DNA from 4 places in the Streptomyces sp. NPDC098781 genome. Region 4 is predicted to be linked to each of the others. Evidence: riboswitches for the same ligand, from Rfam matches in the RefSeq annotation. Region 4 holds a riboswitch; each other region holds the start of a gene.
The links. Region 4 has a riboswitch for cobalamin ahead of nrdI (class Ib ribonucleoside-diphosphate reductase assembly flavoprotein NrdI). Riboswitches for the same ligand answer to the same signal wherever they lie in the genome.

Region 1 (7,534 bases), on a different contig from region 4:
CACCTCGATCTGCTCGTCGCTGTCGACGCGGTACTTGTTGACGCCGATGACGGGCTGGCGTCCGGAGTCGATCCGGGCCTGGGTGCGCGCGGCGGCCTCCTCCACGCGCAGCTTCGGGATGCCGGCGTCGATGGCCTGCGCCATGCCGCCCGCCTGCTCGACCTCCTGGATGTGCTGCCAGGCGCGGCGGGCGAGGTCGTACGTCAGCTTCTCGACGTAGGCGCTGCCGCCCCACGGGTCGATGACCCGGGTCGTGCCCGACTCCTGCTGGATCAGCAGCTGGGTGTTGCGGGCGATGCGCGCGGAGAAGTCGGTGGGCAGCGCGAGCGCCTCGTCGAGCGCGTTGGTGTGCAGCGACTGAGTGTGGCCCTGGGTCGCGGCCATCGCCTCGACACATGTGCGCGTGACGTTGTTGAACACGTCCTGCGCGGTCAGCGACCAGCCCGAGGTCTGCGAATGGGTGCGCAGGGACAGCGACTTGGAGTTCTTCGGATCGAACTGCTTCACCAGCTTCGCCCACAGCAGGCGCGCCGCGCGCAGCTTGGCGACCTCCATGAAGAAGTTCATGCCGATCGCCCAGAAGAACGACAGCCGGGGTGCGAACGCGTCCACGTCCAGACCCGCCTCACGGCCCGCGCGGATGTACTCCACACCGTCCGCGAGCGTGTACGCCAGCTCCAGGTCGGCCGTCGCACCGGCCTCCTGGATGTGGTAGCCGGAGATGGAGATCGAGTTGTAGCGCGGCATCCGCTGCGACGTGAAGGCGAAGATGTCGGAGATGATCCGCATCGACGGCTTCGGCGGATAGATGTAGGTGTTGCGGACCATGAACTCCTTGAGGATGTCGTTCTGGATGGTCCCGGCCAACTTCTCGGGCGGTACGCCCTGTTCCTCCGCCGCCACGATGTAGAGCGCCAGCACCGGCAGCACGGCGCCGTTCATCGTCATCGACACGGTCATCTTGTCCAGCGGGATGCCGTCGAACAACTGCCGCATGTCGTAGATCGAGTCGATCGCCACGCCCGCCATGCCGACATCGCCCGTCACGCGCGGGTGGTCGCTGTCGTAACCCCGGTGCGTGGGCAGGTCGAAAGCGACCGACAGGCCCTTCTGGCCGGCCGCCAGGTTGCGCCGGTAGAAGGCGTTGGACTCCTCGGCGGTGGAGAAGCCCGCGTACTGGCGGATCGTCCAGGGCTGGTTGACGTACATCGTCGGGTACGGGCCGCGCAGATACGGCGCCATGCCCGGGTACGTGCCGAGGAAGTCCAGGCCCTCCAGGTCACGGCCGGTGTACAGCGGCTTGACCGCGATGCCCTCCGGGGTCTCCCAGAAGGTCCCGTCGTTCCCGGCGGCCTTCTGCCACTCCTCGGCACCGGCGTCGGTCCTCGGCTCCCCGAGTTCGATCCCGGAGAAGTCGGGGATTCCCATCAGGACACTCCCATGCGGTCGAGGGTGGCGGACAGCACGGCGACGGCGTCACAGCCGGCGAAGACGTACGAGTCGACATCGTGGTGATTCCCGGGCCGCCCGGCGAGGAACACATGCGAGGCGCCGGCCGCCTTCAACCGGCCGGCCTCGGTCCGCGCCTGCTCCTCGTACACGGTGTCACTGGAGCACAGGCAGACCTCGGTGGCACCGCTCTCCTCGAACGTGCCCTCGGTGACCGGCTCGATGCCGCCCGCCTGGAAGAGGTTCGAGGCGAAGGTGAGGCGCGCGGTGTGGGCCGCCGCCGGGCCGAGCGCGGCCAGGAAGACCCGGGGCCGGGAGCCGGTGGCCGCCAGGTGGGCGTCGGAGCGGGCGCGCAGCGCCTCGTACGCCTCGTCGCGCCGCACCCGCGGAAGGCCACCGGAGAGAGGTGCGGGAGCGGGCTCGCGCTTGACGGGCTGCTCGGCGAGGTGGGGGAACTCGCTGACGCCGGTGATGGGTTCGCGGCGCTTGGCGAGCTTGCCGCTGCGCGCCTGCCAGGTGTCGGCGAGGTCCTGGCCGAGCTGTCCGGAGCGCAGCGCGGCCGCCTGTCCGCCGGCCTGCTCGATCCGCTGGAAGAACTCCCAGCCGGCGTGGGCGAGCTCGTCGGTCATCCGCTCCACGTACCAGGAGCCGCCCGCCGGGTCGATCACCCGGGCGAGGTGCGACTCCTCGATGAGGATGGTCGAGGTGTTGCGGGCGATGCGCCGCGCGAACGCGTCCGGCAGGCCGAGCGCGTGGTCGAAGGGCAGCACGGTCACGGAGTCGGCGCCGCCGACGCCGGCGGCCAGCGTGGCGACCGTCGTGCGCAGCATGTTCACCCAGGGGTCGCGGCGCGTCATCATCACCGGCGAGGTGACGGCGTGCTGCACCTGGGCGCTCGGTGCCCCGCACACCTCGGTGACCCGCGCCCACAGCCGGCGCGCGGCCCGCAGCTTGGCGACGGTCAGGAACTGGTCGGCGGTGGCGGCGTACCGGAACTCCAGCTGCGCGGCAGCCTGTTCGACCGTCAGCCCGGCCTCGGTCAGATCCCGCAGATAGGCGACACCGGTCGCCAGCGAGCTGCCCAGCTCCTGGGCCGCCGAGCCACCGGCCTCGTGGTACGGCAGCGCGTCCACGGTCAGGGCCCGCAGCCCCGGGTACTCCTGGGCGCACGCACGGGCCAGCGAGGCGACGGGCGCGAACGCCGAGGACTTTCCGGTACGTGCCTCGTGGCCGAGCGGATCGGCGCCGAGGTTGCCGCGCGCCGCCTCCTTGGCGACGCCCTTCTCCTCGTACAGCCGCAGCAGCTCGCGCGCGGCGGGCTCCACGTCGGCGCCCGCGTCGAGGACGACCGGGGCCAGGTCGAGGTAGACGCCCTCCAGGGCGCGGCCGAGCTCCGCCACCGGGATGCCGCCCTCGCCGAGGACCAGCCAGAGCGAGGTGACGCCGTTCTCCAGGTCGGCCAGCACCACGCCGTCGGTGAGCGCGGAGTGCCGCTGCCGGACGTCCCAGCCGCCGGCCGTGTTCCCCTCGGGGCGACTACCGCGGACGAACGGGGCGAACCCGGGCAGACCGGCGTCGGGCGCGGCGTCGTGCGCGCTGTACAGAGGGCGGGTGCGCAACCCGTCCTCCAGGGCGGTGGACAGGGCTTCTTCCGCGGCCGGGCCCGAGACTTCCTTGCCCGCCTTGCGCAGCACACCCTCCACCAGGTGTTGCCACTGCTCATGGGTCGCGTCAGGGAACTCGGCGGCCAGCGAGAGCCCGTCGTCAGGCAGGACCGTCATGCTCGGATGCTAGGCCAGATCATCAAAGGAGCAGCAGAGGGCACGGCTGTGACCTTGCCCTCTTCCAGATTGTGACCTGGGTCTCCGTCTCCCGTCGGCCCTGGCGGCGACCGGTCGAACGACCCCGCGACAAGGCGGGCTTGATAGCCTCGTCGGGCCAGTCGAGCCACACCCGAGGCCAGGGAATCCGGTGCGAATCCGGAACTGACGCGCAGCGGTGAGGGGGACGGGCGGGGCAACTGCCACTGGGAGACCGGGAAGGCGCCGCGGCCGGACGAACCCGAGTCCGAAGACCTGCTGGCACCTTGGCACCCCCGGGTGCCGAGGTCGTCCGTAGGCCAGGCTCCGCGTACGAGCCCAGACCCCGAGGAAAGCCCTTGCTCCGCACCCCCGCGCTTCTTCTGGCATCCGCCCTGCTCCTCACCGCCTGCGGTTCCTCCGGCGGCGACGACTCGAAGGCGGCGCAGACGTCCGCCGCCGGCTATCCCCGCACGATCGACAACTGCGGCCGGAAGGTCACCCTGAAGTCGGCGCCCCGGCGCGTGGTCTCCCTCAACCAGGGCACCACGGAGATCCTGCTCTCCCTCGGTCTCGCCGACCGTGTCGCCGGTACGGCGACCTGGACGGACCCGGTGATGAAGGGGCTGGAGAAGGCCAACGCCTCCGTGCCGCGGCTCGCGGACGACGCGCCCTCCTTCGAGAAGGTCCTGGACGCCGAACCCGACTTCGTCACCGCCTCCTTCGTCTCCACTCTCGGCAAGGGCGGCGTCGCCACCCGCGAGCAGTTCGAGAAGCTCGGCGTGCCCACCTACGTCTCGCCCTCCGACTGTTCCGCGGGCAAGGACAACGACAGCGGCGGAGACGGATCGCGCAGCAAGCCGCTCACCCTCGACGTCGTGTACGGCGAGATACGCGACCTGGCACGGGCCTTCGGCGTCGACGAGCGCGGCGAGAAGCTCGTCGCCGAGCTGAAGCGGCGGGTACGCGAGGCGACCGACGGTCTGGACGCCTCCGGTGTCTCCCTCATGTACTGGTTCGCCAACTCCCAGTCGCCCTACCTCGCGGGCTGCTGCGGCGCGCCCGGTGCCGTCACCCGTGCCGTGGGCGCCGAGAACACCTTCTCCGACACCCATGACGAATGGCCCCAGATCGGCTGGGAGACGGTCGCCGACCGGGACCCCGACGTCCTCGTGATCGGCGACCTCACCCGCAAGCAGCAGACCGCGGAGAGCGCCGCGGCCAAGATCCGCTTCCTGGAGACCAACCCGGCCACCCGCAACCTGACCGCGGTGAAGAAGAAGCGGTACGTCCTGCTCAGCGGGCAGGCGATGAACCCGTCCATCCGCACGATCGAAGGGATCGAGCAGGTCGCCGCCGGGCTGCGCGACTTCGGGCTCGGCAAGTGAGCGCCCGTACGCTGCTGTTGACCGGCGGCGGGTTCGCCGCGCTGCTCGCTTCGGTGGCCGTCGCGGTGACGATCGGGCCCGCCGACATCTCGACGGCGGACGTGTGGGCCGCGGTCGCCGCCCATCTCGGCCTAGGGGAGAGCACGTTGGCGCCGCTGCGGGACGGCATCGTGTGGAACCTGCGGATGCCGCGCACCCTGCTCGCCGCCGTGTGCGGGGCCGGGCTCGCCGTGTGCGGAGCGGTGATGCAGTCGCTGCTGCGCAATCCGCTGGCCGATCCGTTCGTGCTCGGGGTGTCCTCGGGAGCGTCCACGGGAGCCGTCGCCGTCGTCGTGCTGGGCGTGGGCGGGGGAGTGGTGTCGCTGTCGGCGGGCGCCTTCCTCGGCGCGCTGCTCTCCTTCGCGATGGTCCTGTTGCTCAGCCACTCGCTCGGCGGCAGCACGGACCGGGTGGTGCTGTCCGGGGTGGCCGCCATGCAGCTGTTCTCCGCGCTGACCTCGTTCATCGTGCTGACCTCCGCCGACGCCGAGACCACCCGGGGTGTGCTGTTCTGGCTGCTGGGCTCGCTCACCGGCGCCGACTGGGGACAGGTGCTGCTCTGCGCCGCCGTACTGGCCGTGGTTCTCGCCGTCTGCCTCGGACATGCCCGCACCCTGGACGCCTTCGCCTTCGGTGACGACGCCGCCGCCGGACTCGGCGTGCGGGTCGCCCGCACCCGCCTCGTCCTGCTCTGCGCGACCGCGCTGCTCACGGCCGCCCTCGTCAGCTGCGCGGGGGCGATCGGCTTCGTCGGCCTGGTACTGCCGCACGTCACCCGCGCGCTCACCGGCTCCGGACACGCCCGTCTGCTGCCGGTCACGGCGCTGACAGGAGCCGTCTTCCTCGTATGGGTGGACACCGCCGCCCGCACCGTCCTCGACCCCCAGGAGGTTCCCGTGGGCGTGGTCACGTCCCTGATCGGCGTACCGGCGTTCGTGGCGGTCCTCCACCGGGGGCGAGGCAAGGGATGACCAGCCTGCACGCCCAGGGCGTCGTCCGACGCGTCGCCGGCAAGGTCATCGTCGACGGCGTCACCCTCACCCTGCGCCCCGGCGACACCGTCGGACTGCTCGGCCCCAACGGCTCAGGGAAATCAACCCTGTTGAGGCTCCTCGCCGGAGTCCTCGCACCCACCTCCGGAGTGGTCACCCTGGACGGACGCCCCCTCACCGAGGTCGGCCGGCGTGCCACCGCCCGGCGCGTCGCCACCGTCGAGCAGGAGGCCCACACCCAGACCGAACTGACCGTCCGGGACGTCGTCGCCCTCGGCCGTGTCCCGCACCGCCGGGCCTGGACCCCGGCCACGGCGGCCGACGCCGGGGCAGTGGACGAGGCGCTGGAGCGCACCGGCCTCGCCGACCGCGCCGAGCAGTCCTGGCACACCCTCTCCGGCGGCGAACGCCAGCGCACCCAGATCGCCCGCGCGCTCGCCCAGGAACCCCGCGAACTGCTCCTCGACGAACCCACCAACCACCTCGACATCCAGCACCAGCTCGACCTGCTGGACCTCGTCGCGGACCTCCCGGTCACCACCGTGATCGCCCTGCACGACCTCAACCTCGCCGCGATGTACTGCGACCGCCTGCTCGTCCTGCGCGAGGGCCGTGCGATCGCGGAGGGCACCCCGGCCGAGGTCCTCACCCCCACCCTCATCGAGCGGGTCTACGGCGTCCGGGCAGAAGTCACGACCGACCCCGGCCACCCCGTGATCCGCTTTCTGCGACCGGCGACCCGGGGCGGATCCCCCGGCAGGAGGAGCGTGCCGAGCGATGCCTGAGCAGCGACCCGTAGGCCCGACGGGCGACACCCCCGCCGCACCCGCACCCTGCCGGGTCGTCGTGTGCCGGGACTGCTGCTGCGGCAGCCCCAAGGTCACCGGCATCGACCACGCCCGGCAGACCGCGCGCCTCGCCGAGAACGTGCCCGTGCGGGTCTCCGCCTGCCTCGACGTGTGCGAACACGCCAACGTGATCGTCGTCCAGCCGTCCGCCACCGCGCGCGCGGCCGGCGCCCGCCCGGTGTGGCTGGGCCTGGTCAACGACCCCGACGCCACCGAGGACATCATCGACTGGGTCCGGGCCGGCGGCCCCGGTGTCGCGCCCTGTCCCGACGTGCTCGACCTCTACACCTTCACCCCGCCCGGACGGAACAAGGCGAAGCCGGGGACCACGGACCCGTCCCAGCCGGAAGGTTGAAGCACGAACAGGCGGGACATGAAGATCGGACGGACCGATCCGCGCCGACAGCGAGGTGAAAGACACCGATGTTCACCACCCGTCCCACCCTCCAGGGCACCTTCGGCATGGTGTCCTCCACCCACTGGCTCGCCTCGCAGTCGGCGATGGCCGTGCTGGAGCGCGGCGGCAACGCCTACGACGCCGCCGTGGCGGGCGCGTTCGTCCTGCACGTCGTCGAGCCGCACCTCAACGGGCCGGCCGGCGAGGTGCCGATCCTCGTCGCCCCGGCGGGCGGCGAGGTGCGGGTCCTGTGCGGGCAGGGGGTGGCGCCCGGCGGGGCGACCGTCGCGCACTACCGGGACCTCGGACTGGAACTCGTGCCGGGGACCGGACCGCTGGCCGCCGCCGTGCCCGGCGCCTTAGACGCCTGGATGCTCCTGCTGCGGGACCACGGGACCAGGACGCTCGCCGAGGTGCTGGAGTACGCCATCGGGTACGCCGAGCACGGGCACGCGCCGGTCGAGCGGGTCGGCGAGACGGTGGAGACCGTCCGCGAGCTGTTCGAGACGGAGTGGACCTCGTCCGCCGAGGTGTATCTGCCGGGCGGGCAGCCGCCCCGGCCCGGCGAACGGCTGCGCAACCCCGCCCTCGCCGCCACCTGGAAGCGGCTGCTCGCCGAGGT
Region 2 (7,534 bases), on a different contig from region 4:
CCCGGTCTTCGCCGGCTCGCTCTTCCCCTTCGTCTTCATCACCATCGCCTGCGGCGCCCTGTCCGGCTTCCACGCGCTGATCTCCTCCGGTACGACACCGAAGATGATCCAGAAGGAGACCCAGGTCCGGATGATCGGCTACGGCTCCATGCTGATGGAGTCGTCGGTCGCCGTGATGGCGCTGGTGGCGGCCAGCATCATCGACCCGGGCCTGTACTTCGCGATGAACGCGCCCGCCGGGGTCATCGGCGACACCGTGCAGAACGCCTCGCAGGTCGTGGGCAGTTGGGGCTACCAGATCTCCCCCGAGGCGCTCGCCCGGGCGGCGGAGAACGTCGAGGAGGCCTCGCTACTGTCCCGGACCGGCGGCGCGCCCACGCTCGCCATCGGTGTCTCGGAGATCTTCTCGCAGGTCACCGGCGGCGGCCTGCGGGCCTTCTGGTACCACTTCGCGATCATGTTCGAGGCGCTGTTCATCCTGACCGCGCTGGACGCCGGCACCCGCGTGGGCCGGTTCATGCTCCAGGACATGCTGGGCAACGTCTACCGCCCCTTCAGGAACGTCAGTTGGAAGCCTGGACTCGCCATCACCAGCGCGATCGTGTGCGCTCTGTGGGGCTACTTCCTGTGGGTCGGCGTCCACGAGCCCCTCGGCGGCATCAACCAGCTCTTCCCGATCTTCGGCATCTCGAACCAGCTGCTCGCGGCGGTCGCCCTCGCCGTCTGCACCACCCTGCTGGTGAAGTCCGGGCGCCTCAAGTGGGCCTGGATCACCGGCGTTCCGCTCGCCTGGGACGCCACGGTGACGCTCACCGCGAGCTGGCAGAAGGTGTTCTCCAGCGACCCGAAGGTCGGCTTCTTCAAGCAGCGCCAGGTCTTCCAGGACGCCATCGACCGCGGCGAGATCCTGCCGCCCGCCAAGACCATGGACGACATGCACACGGTGGTCACCAACTCCACGGTGGACGGCGTCCTCTCGGCGGTCCTGGCCGTCCTGATCGTCGTGGTGATCGCCGACGCCGCCCGCGTCTGCGTACGGCACGTGCGCCGCCCGGCCCTGTCCACGCTCAGCGAGGCGCCGTACGTCGAGTCGAAGATCGTCGCTCCGGCCGGGCTGTTCCCCACGAAGGAGGAGAAGGAGGAGGAGCGCGGTGCGGTCGCTTCGGCGGGTCCTCGGTAGCGTGCGCTGGTACGTGCGGGAGCTGACCGACGAGTCGGCGTACGACCGTTATGTCGCCCACATCCGACTTGGGCATCCGGACGCGGACGTGCCCTCCCGGCGGGACTTCGAGCGGATGCGGACGGACCGTCAGGAGGCCGACCCCAGCCAGGGGTTCCGCTGCTGCTGAGCGCACCCACGCCGGACGACAGACGGGCACGCCAGGGTGCACACCAATCCTCCACATCCGATATGCGGACAGGGGCTTCCGCTGTAGTTGCACCGTCACCTAGATTGCCCGGGCGTTTCTCAGGTGATCAGTGAGGGGACGGAGCCGTCAGATGTCAGATGCCCCAGAAGTGAACAGAGGGCCGGTGGTGACGCCCGTCCGGGTCGTCATCGCGCTCTGCCTCGCAGCGCCCTTCGTGGCGATGCTGTGGGTCGGTTCGTATGCGAAGGTCGACCCGGCCTTCATCGGCATCCCGTTCTTCTACTGGTACCAGATGCTGTGGGTGCTCATCTCCACGGCGCTCACGATGACCGCGTACAAGCTGTGGCAGCGTGACCAGCGGGCCCGCAAGGGGGGTGCCGCCAAGTGAAGGACGGCGTGAACGGCGTCGCACTCGCCGTCTTCATCTTCTTCTTCCTGGCCGTCACGGTCATGGGCTTCCTCGCCGCGCGCTGGCGCAAGGCCGAGAACGAGCACAGCCTCGACGAATGGGGCCTGGGCGGCCGGTCGTTCGGCACCTGGGTCACCTGGTTCCTGCTCGGCGGCGACCTGTACACGGCGTACACCTTCGTCGCCGTACCCGCGGCGATCTACGCGGCGGGCGCGGCCGGCTTCTTCGCGGTGCCGTACACGATCCTCGTCTACCCGCTGGTCTTCACCTTCCTGCCGCGTCTGTGGTCGGTCTCCCACAAGCACGGCTATGTGACGACCTCGGACTTCGTACGCGGGCGCTTCGGCTCGAAGGGCCTGTCGCTGGCGGTGGCCGTGACGGGCATCCTCGCGACGATGCCGTACATCGCCCTCCAGCTCGTCGGCATCCAGGCGGTGCTGGACGTGATGGGCGTCGGCGGCGGCGAGGACACGAACTGGTTCATCAAGGACCTGCCGCTGCTGATCGCCTTCGGCGTGCTGGCGGCGTACACCTACTCCTCGGGTCTGCGGGCCCCCGCGCTGATCGCGTTCGTGAAGGACACACTGATCTACATCGTCATCGCGGTGGCGATCATCTACATCCCGATCAAGCTCGGCGGCTTCGACGAGATCTTCGCCAAGGCGGGCGAGGCCTACAGCCAGACCAACCCGGCCACGGGCGCGCCACGCGGTGCGCTGGCGCCGGGTGAGCCGGGGCAGTGGACGTACGCCACGCTGGCGCTGGGCTCCGCGCTCGCGCTCTTCATGTACCCGCACTCGATCACCGCGACGCTCTCCTCCCGCAGCCGTGAGGTGATCCGCCGCAACACCACGATCCTGCCGCTGTACTCCCTGATGCTGGGCCTGCTGGCGCTGCTGGGCTTCATGGCGATCGCGGCCGGCATCAAGGTGGAGAACGGCCAGCTGGCCATCCCCCAGCTGTTCGAGAACATGTTCCCGTCCTGGTTCGCGGGCGTGGCCTTCGCGGCGATCGGCATCGGCGCGCTGGTACCGGCGGCGATCATGTCGATCGCGGCCGCGAACCTCTTCACCCGCAACATCTACAAGGACTTCATCAAGCCGGACGCGACGCCCGCGCAGGAGACCAAGGTCTCCAAGATCGTGTCCCTGCTGGTGAAGGTGGGCGCCCTGGTCTTCGTCCTGACCATGGACAAGACGGTCGCCATCAACTTCCAGCTGCTGGGCGGCATCTGGATCCTTCAGACCTTCCCGGCCCTGGTCGGCGGCCTGTTCACCCGCTGGTTCCACCGCTGGGCGCTGCTGGCCGGCTGGGCGGTGGGCATGATCTACGGCACAGTCGCCGCGTACGGCGTCGCCTCCCCGACCCAGAAGCACTTCGGTGGCTCGGCGAAGGAGATCCCGGGCATCGGCGAGATCGGCTACATCGGCCTCACCGCGTTCGTGCTCAACGTCCTGGTGACGGTGGTCCTGACCTTCGCCCTGAAGGCGGCGAAGGCTCCGGAGGGCATCGACGAGACGAAGCCGGAGGACTACACGGCGGACGCCGGCGACCCGGGCGTCCAGGTGGAACTGCCGCCGGCGACGGCGGGTTCGTCCCACTGAGCGGCTCGGACCAGGCGGGCCGTCGGAGAAATCCGGCGGCCCGCCGTCGTATGTGTCCGGCAGACTCGCCCCTATGGACATCGTGATCCGGCAGGCCGGAACCGCCGAGTACGACGCCCTCGGCGAGATCACCGCCCAGGCCTATCTACAGGACGGCCTTCTCGACTTCGGCGAGAGCGACGAGTACCTCGGCGAACTCAGGGACGTGGCCAAACGCGCGGCGGCCGCCGACGTGCTGGTGGCCGTCGAGAAGGACCGCCTGCTGGGCGGCGTGACCTTCGTGCCGAGCGGCGGCCCGATGGCCGACATCGCGCGTTCCGGCGAGGCCGAGATCCGCATGCTCGCCGTCGACCGGGCGGCACGCGGACGCGGCGCCGGAGAGGCGCTCGTGCGCGCCTGCGTCGACCGCGCACGGGCCACGGAGGGCTGTGTACGGATCGTCCTGTCGACCCAGCGCACCATGCACGGCGCCCACCGCATCTACGAACGCCTGGGCTTCGTCCGCACACCCGATCGGGACTGGAATCCGATCCCGGAGCTGGACGACATCACTCTTCTCACCTACGAGTTGACGCTCTGAAACCAGCGCGACACAACATCTGGTGGTGATACGACAGCCCGGCACAAGATGTATGCTCGTGCTCGCTGTCGCCGCAGGGGAATCCGGTGCGAATCCGGAACTGTCCCGCAACGGTGTACTTGTGCGTATCTGCGCACGGGAGTCAGTCCGAGGACCTGCCGACAGCTGCGCCCGGCCGCCCGGCCGGTGCGCCCTGACGTCCGGGCCTCGTGGAATGGGCCGGTGGACGCGACGCCCCGTGCGCTCGTGTGCTGCCCCCTGCCCTCGGCGAGGCCCCCGTGCCGAGCGAGGGAGAGCCCCACGTGACCATCGCGCCAGCCGAACCGGGTTCAGCAGCGGTCGAACAGGACAACGACGGTCCCGGTGCCGCGCTGCTGCGGCTCCTGACCGAGCTGACCGCCGACCTCCCCGACGCCGACCCCGGCCGGGTCGCCGCCGCCGCGCTGCGCGGCCGGTCCGCCCGCGCGGACGAGACGGAGCTGCGCGAGCTGGCCACCGAGGCGGCCGCCGGCCTGATCTCCGAGGACCCGGCCTACTCACGGCTCGCCGCCCGGCTGCTGACCATCTCCATCGCCGCCGAGGCCGCCTCGCAGGGTGTCACGTCCTTCACCGAGTCGGTCGCGGTCGGCCACCGCGAGGGGCTCATCGCCGACCGCACCGCCGAGTTCGCGCGAATCCACGCGGCCCGTCTCGACTCCCTGGTCGACACCGGCGCCGACGACCGCTTCGGCTACTTCGGCCTGCGCACCCTGCACAGCCGCTATTTGCTCCGGCACCCCATCACCCGCAAGGTCATCGAGACGCCCCAGCACTTCATGCTGCGCGTCGCCGCCGGTCTCGCCGAGGACGACACCGCGAGGTCGCTGGACGAAGTCGCCGCGCTCTACGGGCTCATGAGCCGCCTCGACTACCTCCCCTCCTCCCCCACGCTCTTCAACTCCGGCACCCGGCACCCCCAGATGTCGTCCTGCTACCTCCTCGACTCCCCGCTGGACGAGCTGGACTCCATCTACGGCCGCTACCACCAGGTCGCCCGTCTCTCGAAGCACGCCGGCGGCATCGGTATCGCGTACTCCCGCATCCGCAGCCGCGGTTCGCTGATCCGCGGCACCAACGGCCACTCCAACGGCATCGTTCCGTTCCTGAAGACCCTCGACGCCTCCGTGGCCGCCGTGAACCAGGGCGGCCGGCGCAAGGGCGCCGCCGCGGTGTACCTGGAGACCTGGCACTCCGACATCGAGGAGTTCCTGGAGCTGCGCGACAACACCGGTGAGGACGCCCGCCGTACGCACAACCTCAACCTCGCGCACTGGATCCCGGACGAGTTCATGCGCCGGGTCAACGGCGACGAGCCGTGGTCGCTGTTCTCGCCGTCGGACGTGCCGGAGCTGGTCGACCTGTGGGGCGAGGAGTTCGACGCGGCGTACCGCAAGGCGGAGGCCGCGGGGCTGGCGCGCAAGACCATCCCGGCCCGTGATCTGTACGGCCGGATGATGCGCACCCTCGCGCAGACCGGCAACGGCTGGATGACCTTCAAGGACGCCGCCAACCGCACCGCCAACCAGACCGCCCTGCCGGGCCATGTCGTCCACTCCTCCAACCTCTGCACGGAGATCCTGGAGGTCACCGACGACGGGGAGACGGCGGTCTGCAACCTGGGGTCGGTGAACCTCGGCGCGTTCGTCCGCGACGGCGACCTCGACTGGGAGCGGCTCGACGACACCGTCCGCACCGCCGTCACCTTCCTCGACCGCGTCGTCGACATCAACTTCTACCCGACCGACGAGGCGGGCCGGTCCAACGCCAAGTGGCGGCCGGTCGGTCTCGGTGCGATGGGCCTCCAGGACGTCTTCTTCAAGCTTCGGCTGCCCTTCGACTCGCCCGAGGCGAAGCAGCTCTCGACCCGGATCGCCGAGCGCATCATGCTCGCCGCGTACGAGGCCTCCGCCGACCTCGCCGAGCGCAACGGCCCGCTGCCGGCCTGGCAGAAGACCCGTACCGCCCAGGGTGTGCTGCACCCCGACCACTACGGTGTCGAGCTCACCTGGCCGGAGCGCTGGGCGGCCCTGCGCGACCGTATCGCCACGACCGGCATGCGCAACTCCCTGCTGCTCGCCATCGCCCCGACCGCCACCATCGCGTCCATCGCGGGCGTCTACGAGTGCATCGAGCCGCAGGTCTCCAACCTGTTCAAGCGCGAGACGCTGTCCGGCGAGTTCCTCCAGGTGAACTCCTACCTGGTCGACGACCTCAAGGCGCTCGGCGTCTGGGACGCCCGCACCCGTGAGGCGCTGCGCGACTCCAACGGCTCGGTGCAGGACTTCGCCTGGATCCCGGCGGACGTACGGGCGCTGTACCGCACCGCGTGGGAGATCCCGCAGCGCGGCCTGATCGACATGGCGGCGGCGCGCACGCCGTTCCTCGACCAGTCGCAGTCCCTGAACCTGTTCCTGGAGACGCCGACCATCGGCAAGCTCTCCTCGATGTACGCGTACGCCTGGAAGTCAGGTCTGAAGACGACGTACTACCTGCGCTCCCGCCCGGCGACCCGCATCGCCCGCGCCGCCCAGAGCCAGACCGCCCAGCCCGAGAAGACCATCCCCGTCCAGCAGGTCGCCGAGCCCGACGCCGTCGCCTGCTCCCTGGAAAACCCCGAGTCCTGCGAGGCCTGCCAGTAATGAGTACCCGTAACGCCAACCTGCTCGACCCGGGCTTCGAGCTGACCCTGCGCCCCATGCGCTACCCGGACTTCTACGAGCGCTACCGGGACGCCATCAAGAACACCTGGACCGTGGAGGAGGTCGACCTCCACTCCGACGTCGCCGACCTGGCGAAGCTGTCCGAGGGTGAGCAGCACATGATCGGCCGGCTGGTCGCGTTCTTCGCGACGGGCGACTCGATCGTGGCGAACAACCTGGTGCTGACGCTGTACAAGCACATCAACTCCCCTGAGGCGCGCCTGTACCTGTCGCGCCAGCTCTTCGAGGAGGCCGTGCACGTCCAGTTCTACCTGACGCTGCTGGACACCTACCTCCCCGACCCGGAGGACCGGGCGGCGGCCTTCGACGCCGTCGAGAACATCCCCTCGATCCGCGAGAAGGCCGAGTTCTGCTTCCGGTGGATCAACGAGGTCGAGAAGCTGGAGAGCCTCCAGACCCAGGCCGACCGGCGTCGCTTCCTGCTGAACCTGATCTGCTTCGCCGCGTGCATCGAGGGCCTGTTCTTCTACGGCGCCTTCGCCTACGTGTACTGGTTCCGCAGCCGGGGCCTGCTGCACGGCCTGGCCACCGGCACCAACTGGGTGTTCCGCGACGAGACGATGCACATGTCCTTCGCCTTCGACGTGGTCGACACCGTCCGCAAGGAGGAGCCGGAGCTCTTCGACGACCAGCTCCAGCAGCAGGTCACCGACATGCTGAGGGAGGCCGTCGAGGCCGAGCTCCAGTTCGGGCGCGACCTGTGCGGTGACGGCCTCCCGGGTATGAACACCGAGTCGATGCGGCAGTACCTGGAGTGTGTCGCCGATCAGCGCCTGACGCGTCTCGGCTTCGCTCCGGTGTACGGCTCCGAG
Region 3 (7,534 bases), on a different contig from region 4:
GGGCACCGGCCCGCTGGGCGCGACGACCGCCACCCGGGCGCCGGGGGCCAGCCGGGTGGGCCGCGCCAAGGGCCCTGCGGGTCGGTTCACTTGGCGAGCTCCAGGTGCGGGATGCCGGGCGGGTTCAGGCCGAACACCTGGGCGTACAGGGAGAGTTCGGATTCCAGTACCCGGACCGTCGTCTCGGCCCGCCGGAATCCGTGCCCCTCCCCCTCGAAGGCGATGTAGGCGTGCGGCACCCGGCGCCCCGCCAACCGGGCCAGGAACCGCTCGCACTGGGCGGGCGGGCAGATCACGTCGTCCAGGCCCTGCAACAGCAGGAACGGCACGGTGAGACGGTCGGCGTGCGCCGCGGGCGAGCGTTCGGCGTAGCGCGCCGGCACCTCGTCGAGGGGGCCGACCAGCGACTCCAGGTACCGCGACTCGAAGTCATGGGTCTCGCCCGTGCCCCAGCCGGTCAGGTCGAGGATCGGGTAGAGGATCGTGCCGCAGGCGAAGACGTCGGTGGTGGTGAGCGAGGCGGCGGTGGTCCAGCCGCCGGCGCTGCCGCCCCGTACGGCGAGCCGGCTCCGGTCGGCGGTGCCCTCGTCGGCGAGGGCGAGCGCGACGGCCGCGCAGTCCTCGACGTCGACCACGCCCCACTGCTCGCGCAGCCGGTCGCGGTACTCCCGCCCGTACCCGCTGGAGCCGCCGTAGTTGACCTCGGCGACGCCGATGCCGCGCGAGGTGAAGTAGGCGATGGCCAGGTCGAGCACGAGGGGCGCCCGGTCGGTGGGGCCGCCGTGCGCCCAAATGACGTACGGCGGCGGGGTGTCGGCGGGGGCGACGCAACCGGGGTGGTGCGGCGGGTAGATGTGCGCGTGGATGTCGTCGCCGGCGGGACCGGTGAAGGTGCGGATCTGCGGCTCGGGGTAGTAGGCGGGGTCCACCGCGTCGTCGTGCGCGGCCCCGACCACCCGGGACCGTCCGGTGCAGGTGTCCAGCTCGACCACCTCGTAGGCGCTGCGCGGACTCGCGCCGACGGCGATCACCCGGTCGCCGTGCACCGCGAGCGTGGGCGCGAACTCGGTCCAGGGGCCGGCCGCGTCGACGATCTCGCCGGTCTCGGGGTCGAGGATCCCGAGGGCCGTCGAGCCGCGGCCGTGCACCACCGCCACGAGTCCGCTCGCCAGCGGGGCGAACCAGCGCAGCCCCAGTTTCCACAGCGGGCCGCCGAACTCCTCCTCGCGCGGGCAGAGGGGTTCGCCGTCCCGGTACAGGTTCCACCAGCCGCCGCGGTCGCTGGTGTACAGCAGCCGGCCGTCGGCCGACCAGTCGACCTGGGCGATCGACTCCCGCGGCCCACCGGCGACGATCCGCCGGCCGGCCAGGCTGCCGTCGGCGCCGACATCGGCGACCAGCAGTTCCGTGCCGTCCCACGGCATCCGGGGATGGTCCCAGGCGAGCCATGCCGCGCGCCGTCCGTCCGGCGAGATCCGCGCCCCGGTGACGAACCGGTACCGGTCGTCGGTGAGTTCGCGTACGGCGTCCCGGTCCTCGGCCGCCGAGCCGTCCAGCGGGACCGCGGCCAGGACGCGCCGCACATCCGTCGGCCCCTCCCCCGTGAACTCCTCCAGCACGCACCACACTTCACCGAGGTCGAGCCGCAACTGCGGCTCCACCCAGCGCAGTCCGCCGCCCACCTCGGACACGGGAGTGAGCGGACGCGGCTCGCCGCCCTCCTCGTACCGGTGCAGGCGCTGATCGGCGAAGTCGACGAAGACGACGAGCGGGCGGCCGTCGACCATCGCACCGGCCCACGGCTGCCCGCCGTACTCGACGACCCGGCTGCGCACGTTCCACGGCGGGGGCAGGACGGACTCCTCGGTGCCGTCGGCGCCGCGCCGTACCAGCGTGCGCCGTCCGGCCTCCGTGGGCCGCGGCTCGATCCACCACGCCTCGTCACCCACGAACCCGACGTACTCGGGCCGCCCGTCGTGCGCCGCGGCGACGGCGGCGTCGATGGGCGAGGGCCAGGAACCGTACGCCAGCGTCCGCACTGTCTCCCCCACTCCGGTCAGGCCGTGCGCAGAAAGCGGTCGAGTACCCGCACACCGAAGTGCAGTGCCTCGACCGGCACCCGTTCGTCGACGCCGTGGAACATGGCCCCGTAGTCGTAGCCCTCCGGCAGCCGCAGCGGTGAGAAGCCGTAACCGGTGATGCCGAGCCGCGAGAACTGCTTGGCGTCGGTGCCGCCGGGCATGCAGTACGGCACCGTGTGCCCCTCGGGCGCGAACTCCTCGACGGCGGCGCGCATCTTTGCGTACGTCGGCGAGTCGAGCGGTGACTGGAGGGCCACTTCGCGGTGGTGGAACTCCCAGTCGACGTCCGGGCCGGTCAGTTCGTCGATGGTCGCGCGGAACTCGTCCTCGAAGCCGGGCAGGAACCGGCCGTCGACGTGGGCCACGGCCTCCCCCGGGATCACGTTGACCTTGTAACCGGCGTCCAGCATGGTCGGGTTGGCGCTGTTGCGGACGGTGGCCTCCACGAGCTTGGCCGCCGGGCCGAGCTTCTCCAGCAGTCCGTCCACGTCGTCGAGGTCGGCGTCGAGGCCGTGCAGCGCGGCGAGTTCGACGAGGGCGGCGCGGACCGTGGGGGTCAGGCGGACCGGCCACTCGTGGGCGCCGATCCGGGTGACGGCGGCGGCGATGCGGGTCACCGCGTTCTCCCGGTTGGGCCGGGAGCCGTGCGCGGCCCGCCCGCGTGCCGTGAGCTTCAGCCAGCCGGTGCCGCGCTCTCCGGCCGCGAGGGGGTAGATCTGCCGCCCGCTGCCGTCGTGGACGGTGAACGCGCCCGACTCGCCGATGCCCTCGGTGCAGCCCTCGAACAGCGCGGCGTGCCGGTCCGCGAGAAAGCCGGAGCCGTCCGCGGCGCTCGCCTCCTCGTCGGCGGTGAACGCGATCACGACGTCCCGGCGGGGCCGTAGGCCCTCGCGCGCCCAGGCCCGCACGACGGAGAGGATCATCGCGTCCATGTTCTTCATGTCGACGGCGCCCCGGCCCCACACGACGCCGTCGCGGATCTCCCCGGAGAAGGGGTGCACGCTCCACTCGTCAGCCCACGCGGGCACCACGTCCAGATGACCATGGACGAGCAGCGCGTCCGCCGAGGGGTCGGTTCCCTCGACGCGGGCGACCACGTTCGTGCGGCCCTTGACGCGCTCCAGCAGGGTGGGCTCCAGGCCCGCCTCCGCCAGCCGCGCGGCGGCGTACTCGGCGGCGGGGCGCTCCTGGCAGTCGCCGCCCCCGCGATTGGTCGTGTCGATGCGAATGAGGTCGGAAGTGAACGTAACGACCTCGTCCAGCGCCTGCCCGTCAGCCATACTGCTCCTCCACCGCGGCCGAGACGATCGTGGTGACCGCCTTGAAGGTACGGATTCCCTCGTACATACGCTCGCTGGTGTACGCCACCTTTCGCTCGCCGATACGTTCGACGCCCGGGACGACGGTGGCGGCCATCGCGAGGTGCTCGGCGTCGAACTCCACGGCCACGGTGAACGGGCCACCGTGTACCGGCTGCTGACGGACCGCCAGCCCGGCCGCCTCCTTCGCCGCCGCGCGGATGTCGGCGGCGGTCCTGGCCGGCGTACGGCACACGGCGGCGTACCGCGAGACATGGTCCTTGACAGCGACCTTCAGTGCCTCGGGCGCATATCCCAGCGCGTCCTCGCAGGCCACGTCGTCGCCGGTGACGAGGACGACGGGCACGCCGTACTCCGCGACGACGTGCGCGTTGAGCAGCCCCTCGCTCGCCCGTACGTCGTTCAGCCACACCCCTGTGATCGAGTTCGCCAGGTAGGTGTGGGCGAGGACACCTTCCATGCCGGCGCCGGCGTGGTAGCCGACGAACGCGATGCCGTCCACGTCGCCGTGCTGGACGCCCTCGACCATGGACAGCGACTTGTGCCGGCCGGTGAGCATCTCGGCCCGCTCGTCGAGCCGTTCGAGCAGCAGATTGCGCATGGTCCAGTGCGCCTCATTGATGACGACGTCGTCGGCGCCGCCGTCGAAGAATCCCCTTACCGCGGCATTGACGTCCGAGGTGAACATCCCCCGGCACCGCTCCCACTGCGGCGTGCCGGGCAGAACGTCCGCCGGCCAGGTCACACCGGTGGCGCCCTCCATGTCGGCGCTGATGAGGATCTTCATGCTCCGTCACGTTACGCGCCCGCGCCGGAACCCGCCACGAAGCGGACGAACGCCGCTTTCACGCCGCCGAGGCGTGCTTGTCAGCCACTGTGTCCGGGCACTACTGTCACCACGCCTTGGTGAACGGGAAATCCGGTGTGATGCCGGTGCGGCCCTCGCCACTGTGAATCGGGAAGTCCGGCTCCAGCCCGCACGGGCAAGCCACTGGGTCCTCGGACCCGGGAAGGCGGAGCACGGGCGTGTGGTACCCGTCAGCCAGGAGACCGGCCAAGGCGCGTCAACCATCCACGAGGTGCTGGAGAGGGTCTGCTGAGCCATGCACATAGCCGAGGGTTTCCTCCCGCCGGCGCACGCGGTCGCCTGGGGCGTCGCGTCCGCTCCGTTCGTCGTCCACGGAGTCCGTTCACTCACCCGTGAGGTCAGGGAGCACCCCGAGAGCACGCTGCTCCTCGGCGCCTCCGGAGCCTTCACGTTCGTCCTGTCCGCCCTGAAGCTGCCGTCGGTGACCGGCAGCTGCTCGCATCCCACCGGCACCGGACTGGGCGCCATCCTCTTCCGGCCGCCGATCATGGCGGTCCTGGGCACCATCACCCTGCTCTTCCAGGCGCTGCTGCTCGCGCACGGCGGCCTGACCACGCTCGGCGCCAACGTCTTCTCGATGGCGATCGTCGGACCCTGGGCCGGGTACGCGATCTACAAACTGCTGCGGCGCTACGACGTGCCACTGATGGTCGCCGTGTTCTTCGGGGCGTTCGTCGCCGACCTGTCCACCTACTGCGTGACCAGCGTCCAGCTGGCGCTCGCCTTCCCCGACCCGAGCAGCGGCTTCCTCGGCGCGCTCGGCAAGTTCGGCTCCATCTTCGCCGTCACCCAGATCCCGCTCGCGGTGAGCGAGGGCCTGCTCACGGTGCTCGTGATGCGGCTGCTGGTGCAGTCCAGCAAGGGCGAACTGACCCGGCTGGGCGTGCTCCTCGCCGGCAAGCGGACCCGCACCGAGACGGAGGCCGTGGCCCGATGAAGAAGAACACGAAGATCAACCTTCTGCTGCTGCTCGTGGTGGCCGCGCTGGCCGTGCTGCCCCTGGCACTCGGTCTCGGCGACCACAAGGAGGAGCCGTTCGCGGGCGCCGACGCCGAGGCGGAGACCGCGATCACCGAGATCGAGCCGGACTACGAGCCCTGGTTCACACCGCTGTACGAGCCGCCTTCCGGCGAGATCGAGTCGGCGCTGTTCGCGGTCCAGGCGGCCCTCGGCGCCGGTGTTCTCGCCTACTACTTCGGGCTGCACCGGGGACGGCGGCAGGGCGAGGAGCGGGCGCTGGAGCAGGCACCGGCCGGCGAGGAGCCGAAGGCCGACAAGGTCTGACGCATCATGCTGCCGATCGACGCGGCGGCGCACAGCAGTCGCTGGCGCCGCCGTCACCCCGTGGACAAGGCCGTGCTCGGGCTCGGTCTCACCGTCCTCGCGATCTCGCTGCCGCCCTGGCCGGGCGCCGCGCTGGTCCTGGTCACCGCGCTCGCGGTGCTGCTGGGCCCGGCGGGCGTTCCCGCGCGCCGGCTGTGGCGCGCCTACCGGGTGCCGCTCGGTTTCTGCGTGACCGGCGCGGCCACCCTGCTGGTCCAGGTCGGCGGCCCGGAGGGCTTCGTGTCCCTCGCCGACGACGGTGGGCTGCGGGCCGGGGAACTGCTGCTGCGGACCTCGGCCGCCTCCCTCGGCGTGCTGCTGTTCGCGTTCACCACGCCGATGTCCGACCTGCTCCCCCGGCTGGTGAAGGCGGGGGTGCCCGCACCCGTGGTCGACGTCGCCCTCGTGACGTACCGCATGAGCTTCCTGCTCCTCGACTCGGTGCGGCGCATCCGGGAGGCCCAGGCCGCGCGCCTCGGGCACACCGGCCGGGCCGCCGAGTGGCGCTCGCTCGCCGGGCTCGGCGCCACTGCCTTCGTGCGGGCGTTCGACCGGGCCACCCGGCTCCAGGCCGGGCTCGCCGGGCGCGGCTACGACGGCACGCTGCGCGTCCTGGTGCCGCGGGCCCGGGTCTCCGTCCCCTTCACGGCCGCCAGTTGCGTGCTGCTCGCGGCGCTGGTCGCCCTCACTCTCGTACTGGAGAAGGCCCTGCCATGAGCGAGCCCACCGCCCTGGTCGCCCTGCGAGGCGCCTCCTACGCCTACGAGGACGGCCCCGTCGTACTCAGCGGCCTCGACTTCGACGTGTCCGAGGGGCGCGCGCTGGCGCTGCTGGGCCGCAACGGCAGTGGCAAGACCACGCTGATGCGGCTGCTCAGCGGCGGGCTCCGGCCGCACGCGGGCCGGTTGACGGTGGAGGGTGCGCCGGTCACGTACCACCGCAAGGGGCTGACCCGGCTCAGGACGACCGTCCAGCTGGTGGTGCAGGACCCCGACGACCAGCTGTTCGCCGCGTCCGTCGCCCAGGACGTCTCCTTCGGCCCGCTGAACCTGGGTCTGCCCGACGCCGAGGTACGGGCACGGGTCGACGAGGCGCTCGCCGCCCTGGACATCAGCGCGCTGGCCGACCGGCCCACGCATCTGCTGTCGTACGGGCAGCGCAAGCGCACCGCCATCGCCGGGGCGGTCGCCATGCGTCCGCGCGTGCTGATCCTCGACGAACCGACCGCCGGGCTCGACCCCGACGGCCAGGAGCGCCTGCTCGCCACCCTCGACCAGCTGCGCGCGGGCGGCACGACGGTGGTGATGGCCACCCATGACGTCGACCTCGCCCTGCGGTGGGCCGACGACGCGGCGCTGCTGACCCCGTCCGGCGTGCGCACCGGTCCGGCGCCGGCGATGCTGGCCCGCACCGACCTCCTCCGGCAGGCCGGCCTGCGGCTGCCCTGGGGCGTGGCGGCGACCCGGCTGCTGCGCGCACAGGGGCTGCTGGACGACACGGCGCCCGGTCCACGCGACGCGGAGGAGCTCGCGGCCCTGACGCCGGCGCACACCACGCGCGCGCTCCCGGCCGACGGCTGAGACGGGTCGCCGTTGGGCACACGGGTGATGTCTTCCGCGACCGCGCAGCAAAGGCGGGGCGGTCCACACGGTTGCCTGTTTCATGAGGTCACGAGCGACCGAAGTGAGGCAGCATGGCCGACGGCACCATGGACACCCGCCCGCCCGAAGGGCTGAAGGCCGACGCGATCGGGTTCCTCGACGCACTCGTGATCGGCCTCAACGCCACCTCGCCCGCGTACTCGCTGGCCGCGGCCATCGGACCGGTCGTTGCCCTGGTGGGCGTCTACGCACCGGGCGTCATGCTCGCGTCCTTCGTCCCGATGCTGCTGATCGCGTCGGCGTTCTACTACCTCAACAAGGTCGACCAGGACTGCGGGACGA
Region 4 (7,534 bases):
CCACCGTGGTCGCCGCCGACCAGCGCCGCCGCCGGGGACAGGACCCGATCGCGCCCGACCCCGACCTCGGGTACGCCGAGAACTTCTTCCACATGTGCTTCGGCAGCGTGCCCGACCCGGACGTGGTCCGCTGCTTCGAGATCTCCCTGGTGCTGTACGCCGAACACAGCTTCAACGCGTCGACGTTCACCGCGCGGGTCGTCACCTCCACCCTCTCCGACCTCTACAGCGCGGTCACCGCCGCGATCGGCGCCCTCAAGGGACCCTTGCACGGCGGCGCCAACGAAGCCGTGATGCACATGCTGAACGAGATCGGCGACCCGCGGCGGGTCGAGGAGTGGCTCGACGGCGCGCTCGCCACCAAGCGGAAGATCATGGGCTTCGGGCACCGCGTCTACAAGCACGGCGACTCACGGGTGCCGATCATGCAGGACGCCCTGGACCGCCTGGTCGCCCGCGCCGCCGACCCCGAGGTCACCCGGCTGGCCACCCTGCACGCGGCGCTGCGACACGCGATGATCACCCGCAAGGGCATCCACCCGAACCTGGACTACCCGGCCGGGCTCGCCTACCACCTGATGGGCTTCGACATCCCGGCGTTCACGCCCATCTTCGTGATGAGCCGTATCACCGGCTGGACCGCCCACATCACCGAACAACTCGCCCACAACGCACTGATCCGGCCCCTCGCCTCCTACGCGGGACCGGACCAGCGGGCGGTGCCGGGCACCGCCGAATAGTGCTCAGACGGGAGCCGGACAACTCGGGGCGGCGGGCACCGCGTCCTCGCCGGGCCGCATCACCTGCACACCCGCCAGCAGCTCCTGCGTCACCTCGTCCAGGTCGAGCCGCCTCTCCACGGCACGCAACTGGGGCAGCCCGGCCCGGGTGGTGGCCCGGGGCGGGGCGAGGAGCTGACAGCAGTCCTCGTCGGGCAGGACGGAGATGTCGGCCGTGCCGATCGCGCGGGCCGCGTCGATGATCTCCTGCTTCTCCCAGCCGATCAGCGGGCGCAGGACCAGCCGGCCGGCCGCCTCGTCCACCGCGGCCAGGTTGGCCAGCGTCTGGCTCGCCACCTGGCCGAGGCTGTCGCCCGTGACCAGGGCCTCGGCGCCGATGCGGCCGGCCAGCTCCGAGGCGGTACGCACCATCAGCCGCCGCTGGGCGACGACTTGCAGCCGGCCCGCACCGGCCACCGCCAGCTGCTTCTGGGCCTTGCCCAGGGCGATGACGTGCAGTCGGCCGGGCGGCTGGTACCGGTTCAGCTCGCGGGCGAGGGCGTACGCCTTGTACACGGACGACGGGTTCGTGTACGGCGCCCCGCTGAAGTGCACGAAGTCACAGGCCAGGCCCCGGCGCATGGCCCGGTGGGCGGCCACGGGGGAGTCGTATCCGCCCGAGAGCAGCACCAGGGCGCGCCCGCTGGAGCCGACGGGCAGACCGGTGAGGCCGGGGTGCCGGGTCCAGGAGAGGTAGGTCTCCTTGCGGTCGACCTCGACGGCAAGGACCGTGTCGGGCCGGGTGAGGTCCACGCGCAGCGCGGGGACCTCCTCCAGGATCCGGGCCCCCAGATGCCCCGCCAACTGGGACGATTTCAGTGGGAACTGCTTGTCCCGCCGTTTTGCCCGCACGGCGAAGCCACTGCCCGCCGGCCGGGCGGCCATCGCCTCGACGGCCGCCCGGGTGATCACCTCCAGAGTGCTGGGCACCCGCACGGCCGGCTCCACGGAGTTGAAGCCGATCACCCGTCGGGCCCGCTCCACCAGGGCCTCCTGCGGGACCTGGCCGCCCAGCACGGTGACGTTCTGGGCGGTCTTGATCCACGTCGAGCCGCCGATGCCGCGCAGCGCGAGGCGCAGGTTGTCGTGCAGCCGCTCGGTGAAGCGATGGCGGTTGTGTCCCTTGAGGAAGATCTCGCCGTGCTTGAGCAGCACACAGGGGCCGTAGGCGGGAGTCGTGCCCCGTGCGGCGGGCACTCTGGGTTCGCCGGACATGTCAGCCTCTCAGAAGTCCCAGTCGTCGTCGGCGGTGTCCTCCGCCTTGCCCATGACGTAGGAGGAGCCGGAGCCGGAGAAGAAGTCGTGGTTCTCGTCCGCGCCGGGCGACAGCGCCGCCAGGATCTCCGGGTTGACCTCGGTCTCGTCCGCACCGAACCGGGCCGGGTAACCCAGGTTCATCAGCGCCTTGTCGGCGTTGTAACGGACGAAGACCGCCACGTCGTCCATCAGGCCGAGCGGCTCGTACAGCTCGCCCGAGTACCGCAGTTCCAGCTCGTACAGCTCCTCCAGCAGGCTGTGCGTGAACTCGCGCATCTGCTCCTGCCCGGCGGGCGTCAGCTTCTCCAGGCCGCGCTGGTACTTGTAGCCCGAGTAGTAGCCGTGCACCGCCTTGTCCCGCAGGATCAGCCGGATCATGTCGGCCGTGTTGGTGAGCAGGGCGTGCGTGGAGAAGTGCAGCGGCAGGTAGAAGCCCGCGTACAGCAGGAGGGACGACAGCAGCGTGGAGGCGACCTTCCGCTTGAGCGGGTCGTCGCCGTAGTAGTGGTTCAGGACCGTTTTGCAGCGCTGCTGGAGGACGTCGTTGCCGACGGCCCAGGCGTACGCGTCGTCGATCTCCCGGGTGGTGGAGAGCGTGGAGAACACGGACGAATAGCTGCGGGCGTGCACGGCCTGCATGAAGGCGATGTTGGTGTACACGGCCTCCTCGTGCTCGGTGCGCGCGTCCTGGATCTGGACGATCTCGCCGACCGTCGCCTGCACGGTGTCGAGCATGGTCAGGCCGGTGAACACCCGCATGGTCAGCGTGCGTTCCTCAGCGCTGAGCCGCTGCTGCCAGGCGTTCAGATCGTTGGAGAGCGGGACCTTCTCGGGCAGCCAGAAGTTGGCGGTGAGCCGGTTCCACACCTCCAGGTCCTTCTCGTCGGTGACGCGGTTCCAGTTGACGGGGCGGAGCCGGGCGGCCGGGTCGTGGCGGTACGCCGGGGGCGTCACCGACAGCTCGGTCAGCGCGGTGGTGGCGGGGGCGGTGGTCATGGTCGGTGCGTTCCTCACAGCGTGCAGGACAGGCAGTTCTCGATCTCGGTGCCCGGCATGGCCTCCTGGCGCAGCCGGATGTAGTAGAGGGTCTTGATGCCCTTGCGCCAGGCCTGGATCTGCGCCTTGTTCAGGTCGCGGGTGGTGGCCGTGTCGCGGAAGAAGAGGGTGCAGCTCAGGCCCTGGTCGACGTGCTGGGTGGCCGCCGCGTACGTGTCGATGATCTTCTCGTAGCCGATCTCGTACGCGTCCTGGAAGTACTCCAGGTTGTCGTTGTCCATGTGCGGAGCCGGGTAGTAGACGCGGCCGAGCTTGCCCTCCTTGCGGATCTCCACCTTGGCGGCGATCGGGTGGATGGAGGCGGTGGCGTCGTTGATGTAGCTGATGGAACCGGTGGGCGGGACAGCCTGGAGGTACTGGTTGTAGAGGCCGTGCTCCATGACGGAACGCCTCAGCTCGCGCCAGTCGTCCTGGTCCGGGATCCGCACCCCGGCCTCGGCGAACAGGGTGCGCACCCGCTCGGTGGCCGGCTCCCACGCCCGCTCGGTGTACTTGTCGAAGAACGAGCCGTCCGCGTACGCCGACTGCCCGAAGCCGTCGAAGGTCGTGCCGCGCTCGATCGCGATCCGGTTCGAGGCACGCAGCGCGTGGAAGGCGACCGCGTAGAAGTACATGTTGGTGAAGTCCACGCCCTCCTCGCTGCCGTAGTGGATGCGCTGCGAGGCCAGGTAGCCGTGCAGGTTCATCTGGCCCAGGCCGATGGCGTGCGAGAGGTCGTTGCCGTGCGCCACGGAGGGCACCGCGTCGATGTTCGACTGGTCGGAGACGGACGTCAGTCCGCGCACCGCGGTCTCGACGGTCGCGCCCAGGTCCGGGGAGGCCATGGCGGCGGCGATGTTCAGCGAGCCGAGGTTGCAGGAGATGTCCTTGCCGACGGTCTCGTACCCGAGCGAGGTGTCGTACGTGCTCGGCGAGTTGACCTGGAGGATCTCCGAGCACAGGTTGGACATGTTGATCCAGCCGGGGATCGGGTTGGCCCGGTTCACCGTGTCCTCGAACAGCAGGTACGGGTAGCCGGACTCGAACTGAAGCTCCGCGATCGTCTTGAAGAACTCGCGAGCGCTGAGCGTGGTCTTGCGGATCCGCGGGTTGGCGACCAGGTCGTCGTAGTGCTCGCTCACGGACAGGTCCGACAGCGGCTTGCCGTACTCGCGCTCGACGTCGTACGGCGAGAACAGGTGCATGTTCTCGTTGCGCTTGGCCAGTTCGAAAGTGATGTCCGGCACGACCACACCCAGCGAGAGGGTCTTGATGCGGATCTTCTCGTCCGCGTTCTCCCGCTTGGTGTCCAGGAACCGCATGATGTCGGGGTGGTGCGCATGCAGGTACACCGCGCCCGCGCCCTGCCTCGCGCCCAGCTGGTTGGCGTAGGAGAAGGAGTCCTCCAGGAGCTTCATCACCGGGACGACACCGGAGGACTGGTTCTCGATCTTCTTGATCGGGGCGCCCTGCTCGCGCAGGTTCGTCAGCAGCAGGGCCACGCCGCCGCCCCGCTTGCTGAGCTGGAGCGCGGAGTTGATGCCGCGTCCGATGGACTCCAGGTTGTCCTCGACGCGCAGCAGGAAGCAGGAGACCAGCTCGCCGCGCTGCGCCTTGCCGGCGTTGAGGAAGGTCGGGGTGGCGGGCTGGAAGCGGCCGGTCATCATCTCGTCGACCAGGCGGGCGGCCAACTCCGGGTCACCGCCGCCGAGATACAGCGCGGTGGCGACGACCCGGTCCTCGTAGCGCTCCAGGTAGCGGGAGCCGTCGAAGGTCTTCAGGGTGTACGACGTGTAGTACTTGAAGGCGCCGAGGAAGGTGCGGAAGCGGTGCTCGTGGGCGTACGCCTGCCGGTACAGCTCCTCGATGAAGTCCCAGTCGTAGCGCCGGATCGGGGCTTCCTCGTAGTAGTCGTTCCCGACCAGGTAGTCGATCTTCTCCTTCAGCGTCGGGAAGACCACCGTGTTCGGGTTCACGTGCTGGAGGAAGTACTGGCGGACGGCCTCGCGGTCCTTGTCGAACTGGATGCGGCCGTCGCAGTCGTACATGTTCAGCAGGGCGTTCAGCGCGTGGTAGTCCTTGCGCGTGCCGATCGACTCGCGCTGGGCCGCTGGGATGGTGACCGCCGTGGTGAGGGTGTTCATGCCGCCGGCCGTCCCGCCGTCGATGAGTGTCGTGTCCAAAACCTCTGTAGTCCTTCCCGCACGGCACGGACGTCGCGGTCCGTGCCCAGCAGCTCGAATCGATACAGCTCCGGGACCCGGCACTTCGCCGAGATCACTCGGCCGGCCAGGCAGTAGTCGGCGCCGAAGTTGGTGTTGCCGGAGGCGATGACCCCGCGCAGCAGTGCGCGGTTGGCCTCGACGTTCAAGAAGCGCACCACCTGTTTGGGCACCGCGCCCGCGCGCTCGCCGCCGCCGTAGGTCGGCACGATCAGCACATACGGTTCGATGACCCGCGGCATACCCTCGCGATGGGGGTGCAGGGGAATACGCGTGGCCGGCAGGTCCAGCTTCTCCACGAAGCGCTTGGTGTTCTCCGAGACACTGGAGAAATACACGAGACCGCTCATCGGTCCGCCGCCTCCTCTCGCTCGTTCCCGTCCTCGTCCGAGGACCGGGAGGGGAGGAGCGTCGCGGCGCGAACGGGGGAGCATCGGGGCGGCGGGGAGAAACGGTACGCCCGACCCGGATCCGTGCGGCTGCCACGTGGCCCTCCCTCGGGGCCTCGGAGCGCGCACACCGCTGTCCGGCGTGCGCGCCGGTGGCAGGTCTTCGGACTCGCGGGCACGTCCTCCCGATCGGAGGACATCTACTGGCCGTCGCTTCCCGGGCCCGGTACGTCGGACCCAGTGCGTATGACGGCGGTCGTTCCCGCTCACCGCTGCGGGGCAGTCCCGGACTTCCACCGGGTTCCCTCTTGCGACGCCGGACACAGGTATGTCCGGCGAACCACCAGCACCGCCAACACTACATCTAGAACGCGTCGAGCATGCGCATCCCAGATGTTGTGTTGTGGGAAAAACTTAGGTATACCTAAGTCCGGCTCGGCGGGGCCGGGACGCGCGTGGCGTCCCGGCCCACTGGGAGCCGCGGTCAGGAGGCGGGCAGTTCGCCCCGGACCGTGCGGGCGGCGGCGACCAGGTTCTCCAGGGAGGCCCGGGTCTCGGGCCAGCCGCGGGTCTTCAGGCCGCAGTCGGGGTTGACCCACAGCCGCTCGGCGGGGATGGCCTTCAGGCCCGTGCGCAGCAGGGTGGCCGCTTCCTCCGTGCTGGGGACGCGCGGGGAGTGGATGTCGTACACCCCGGGACCGGCCTCACGCGGGTAGCCGTGGGCGGCGAGTTCCCGGGCCACCTGCATGTGGGACCGGGCGGCCTCCAGGCTGATGACGTCGGCGTCGAGATCGTCGATGGCCTGGACGATGTCGCCGAACTCGGCGTAGCACATGTGCGTGTGGATCTGGGTGTCCGGCCGCACTCCGGCGGTGGTGAGACGGAAGGCCTCCGTCGCCCAGGCGAGGTACCCGGCGTGGTCCGCGGCGCGCAGCGGCAGCGTCTCGCGCAGGGCCGGCTCGTCGACCTGGATGACGGAGGTACCGGCCGTCTCCAGGTCGTTCACCTCGTCGCGCAGGGCGAGGGCGACCTGGCGGGCCGTCTCGCCGAGCGGCTGGTCGTCGCGGACGAAGGACCAGGCGAGCATCGTCACCGGGCCGGTGAGCATGCCCTTGACCGGACGGTCCGTGAGGGACTGGGCGTACGTCGTCCAGCGCACGGTCATCGGCTCGGGGCGGGAGATGTCGCCGGCCAGGATCGGCGGCCGGACGTACCGGGTGCCGTAGGACTGCACCCAGCCGTGCTGGGTGGCGAGGTAGCCGGTGAGCTGCTCGGCGAAGTACTGGACCATGTCGTTGCGTTCGGGCTCGCCATGGACCAGGACGTCGATGCCGGTCTTCTCCTGGAAGGAGATGACGTCCTGGATCTCCGCCTTGATGCGCTCCTCGTAGCCGGCGGTTTCGATGCGGCCGGCGCGCAGATCGGCGCGGGCGGCGCGCAGTTCGCCGGTCTGCGGGAAGGAACCGATGGTCGTGGTCGGCAGCAGGGGCAGGCCGAGGTGGGCGCGCTGGGCGGCGGCCCGTTCGGCGTACGGCTGCGACCGGCGGGCGTCCGCGTCGGTCACGGCCGCCGCACGGGCCCGGACCGCCGGGTCGTGGGTGATCGGGGAACCCGCGCGGGAGGCCAGGTCGGCCCGGTTGGCGGCGAGTTCGGCCGTGATCGCGTCGGTGCCCTGGGACAGGCCCTTGGCGAGCGTGACGATCTCGGCCGTCTTCTGCTCGGCGAACGCGAGCCAGCGCAGGATCTGTGGCTCGATGTCCCGCTCCAGGCCCGTGTCGAGCGGGACATGGAGGAGGGAGCAGGAGGCCGCGACATCGATCTGGTCGGCCAGACCCAGCAGGGTGCCGAGGGT

Region 1: linked by a shared signal. The riboswitch ahead of ACIQWG_RS30015 (ABC transporter substrate-binding protein) and the one ahead of nrdI (class Ib ribonucleoside-diphosphate reductase assembly flavoprotein NrdI) in region 4 are both predicted to bind cobalamin.
Region 2: linked by a shared signal. The riboswitch ahead of ACIQWG_RS19355 (ribonucleoside-diphosphate reductase subunit alpha) and the one ahead of nrdI (class Ib ribonucleoside-diphosphate reductase assembly flavoprotein NrdI) in region 4 are both predicted to bind cobalamin.
Region 3: linked by a shared signal. The riboswitch ahead of ACIQWG_RS30250 (energy-coupling factor ABC transporter permease) and the one ahead of nrdI (class Ib ribonucleoside-diphosphate reductase assembly flavoprotein NrdI) in region 4 are both predicted to bind cobalamin.

The regions. Positions count from the first base shown of each region.
Region 1 is NZ_JBIWAK010000008.1:157,229-164,762, forward strand. Features, by position in the region: gene scpA (methylmalonyl-CoA mutase) at 1-1,428, opposite strand, end outside; gene ACIQWG_RS30010 (methylmalonyl-CoA mutase family protein) at 1,428-3,230, opposite strand; cobalamin riboswitch at 3,372-3,547, shown strand; gene ACIQWG_RS30015 (ABC transporter substrate-binding protein) at 3,608-4,636, shown strand; gene ACIQWG_RS30020 (FecCD family ABC transporter permease) at 4,633-5,646, shown strand; gene ACIQWG_RS30025 (ABC transporter ATP-binding protein) at 5,643-6,452, shown strand; gene ACIQWG_RS30030 ((2Fe-2S) ferredoxin domain-containing protein) at 6,445-6,870, shown strand; gene ACIQWG_RS30035 (gamma-glutamyltransferase family protein) at 6,939-7,534, shown strand, end outside.
Region 2 is NZ_JBIWAK010000004.1:539,009-546,542, forward strand. Features, by position in the region: gene ACIQWG_RS19330 (carbon starvation CstA family protein) at 1-1,180, shown strand, start outside; gene ACIQWG_RS19335 (YbdD/YjiX family protein) at 1,152-1,349, shown strand; gene ACIQWG_RS19340 (DUF3311 domain-containing protein) at 1,501-1,758, shown strand; gene mctP (monocarboxylate uptake permease MctP) at 1,755-3,383, shown strand; gene ACIQWG_RS19350 (GNAT family N-acetyltransferase) at 3,457-3,963, shown strand; cobalamin riboswitch at 3,999-4,141, shown strand; gene ACIQWG_RS19355 (ribonucleoside-diphosphate reductase subunit alpha) at 4,266-6,641, shown strand; gene ACIQWG_RS19360 (ribonucleotide-diphosphate reductase subunit beta) at 6,641-7,534, shown strand, end outside.
Region 3 is NZ_JBIWAK010000008.1:209,329-216,862, reverse strand. Features, by position in the region: gene ACIQWG_RS30270 (LD-carboxypeptidase) at 1-90, opposite strand, end outside; gene ACIQWG_RS30265 (prolyl oligopeptidase family serine peptidase) at 87-2,051, opposite strand; gene ACIQWG_RS30260 (M20/M25/M40 family metallo-hydrolase) at 2,057-3,361, opposite strand; gene ACIQWG_RS30255 (M55 family metallopeptidase) at 3,354-4,187, opposite strand; cobalamin riboswitch at 4,266-4,474, shown strand; gene ACIQWG_RS30250 (energy-coupling factor ABC transporter permease) at 4,504-5,205, shown strand; gene ACIQWG_RS30245 (energy-coupling factor ABC transporter substrate-binding protein) at 5,202-5,552, shown strand; gene cbiQ (cobalt ECF transporter T component CbiQ) at 5,559-6,308, shown strand; gene ACIQWG_RS30235 (energy-coupling factor ABC transporter ATP-binding protein) at 6,305-7,171, shown strand; gene ACIQWG_RS30230 (APC family permease) at 7,285-7,534, shown strand, end outside.
Region 4 is NZ_JBIWAK010000001.1:109,219-116,752, forward strand. Features, by position in the region: gene ACIQWG_RS00535 (bifunctional 2-methylcitrate synthase/citrate synthase) at 1-740, shown strand, start outside; gene thiI (tRNA uracil 4-sulfurtransferase ThiI) at 744-1,994, opposite strand; gene nrdF (class 1b ribonucleoside-diphosphate reductase subunit beta) at 2,004-3,032, opposite strand; gene nrdE (class 1b ribonucleoside-diphosphate reductase subunit alpha) at 3,047-5,254, opposite strand; gene nrdI (class Ib ribonucleoside-diphosphate reductase assembly flavoprotein NrdI) at 5,212-5,643, opposite strand; cobalamin riboswitch at 5,819-6,042, opposite strand; gene metE (5-methyltetrahydropteroyltriglutamate--homocysteine S-methyltransferase) at 6,167-7,534, opposite strand, start outside.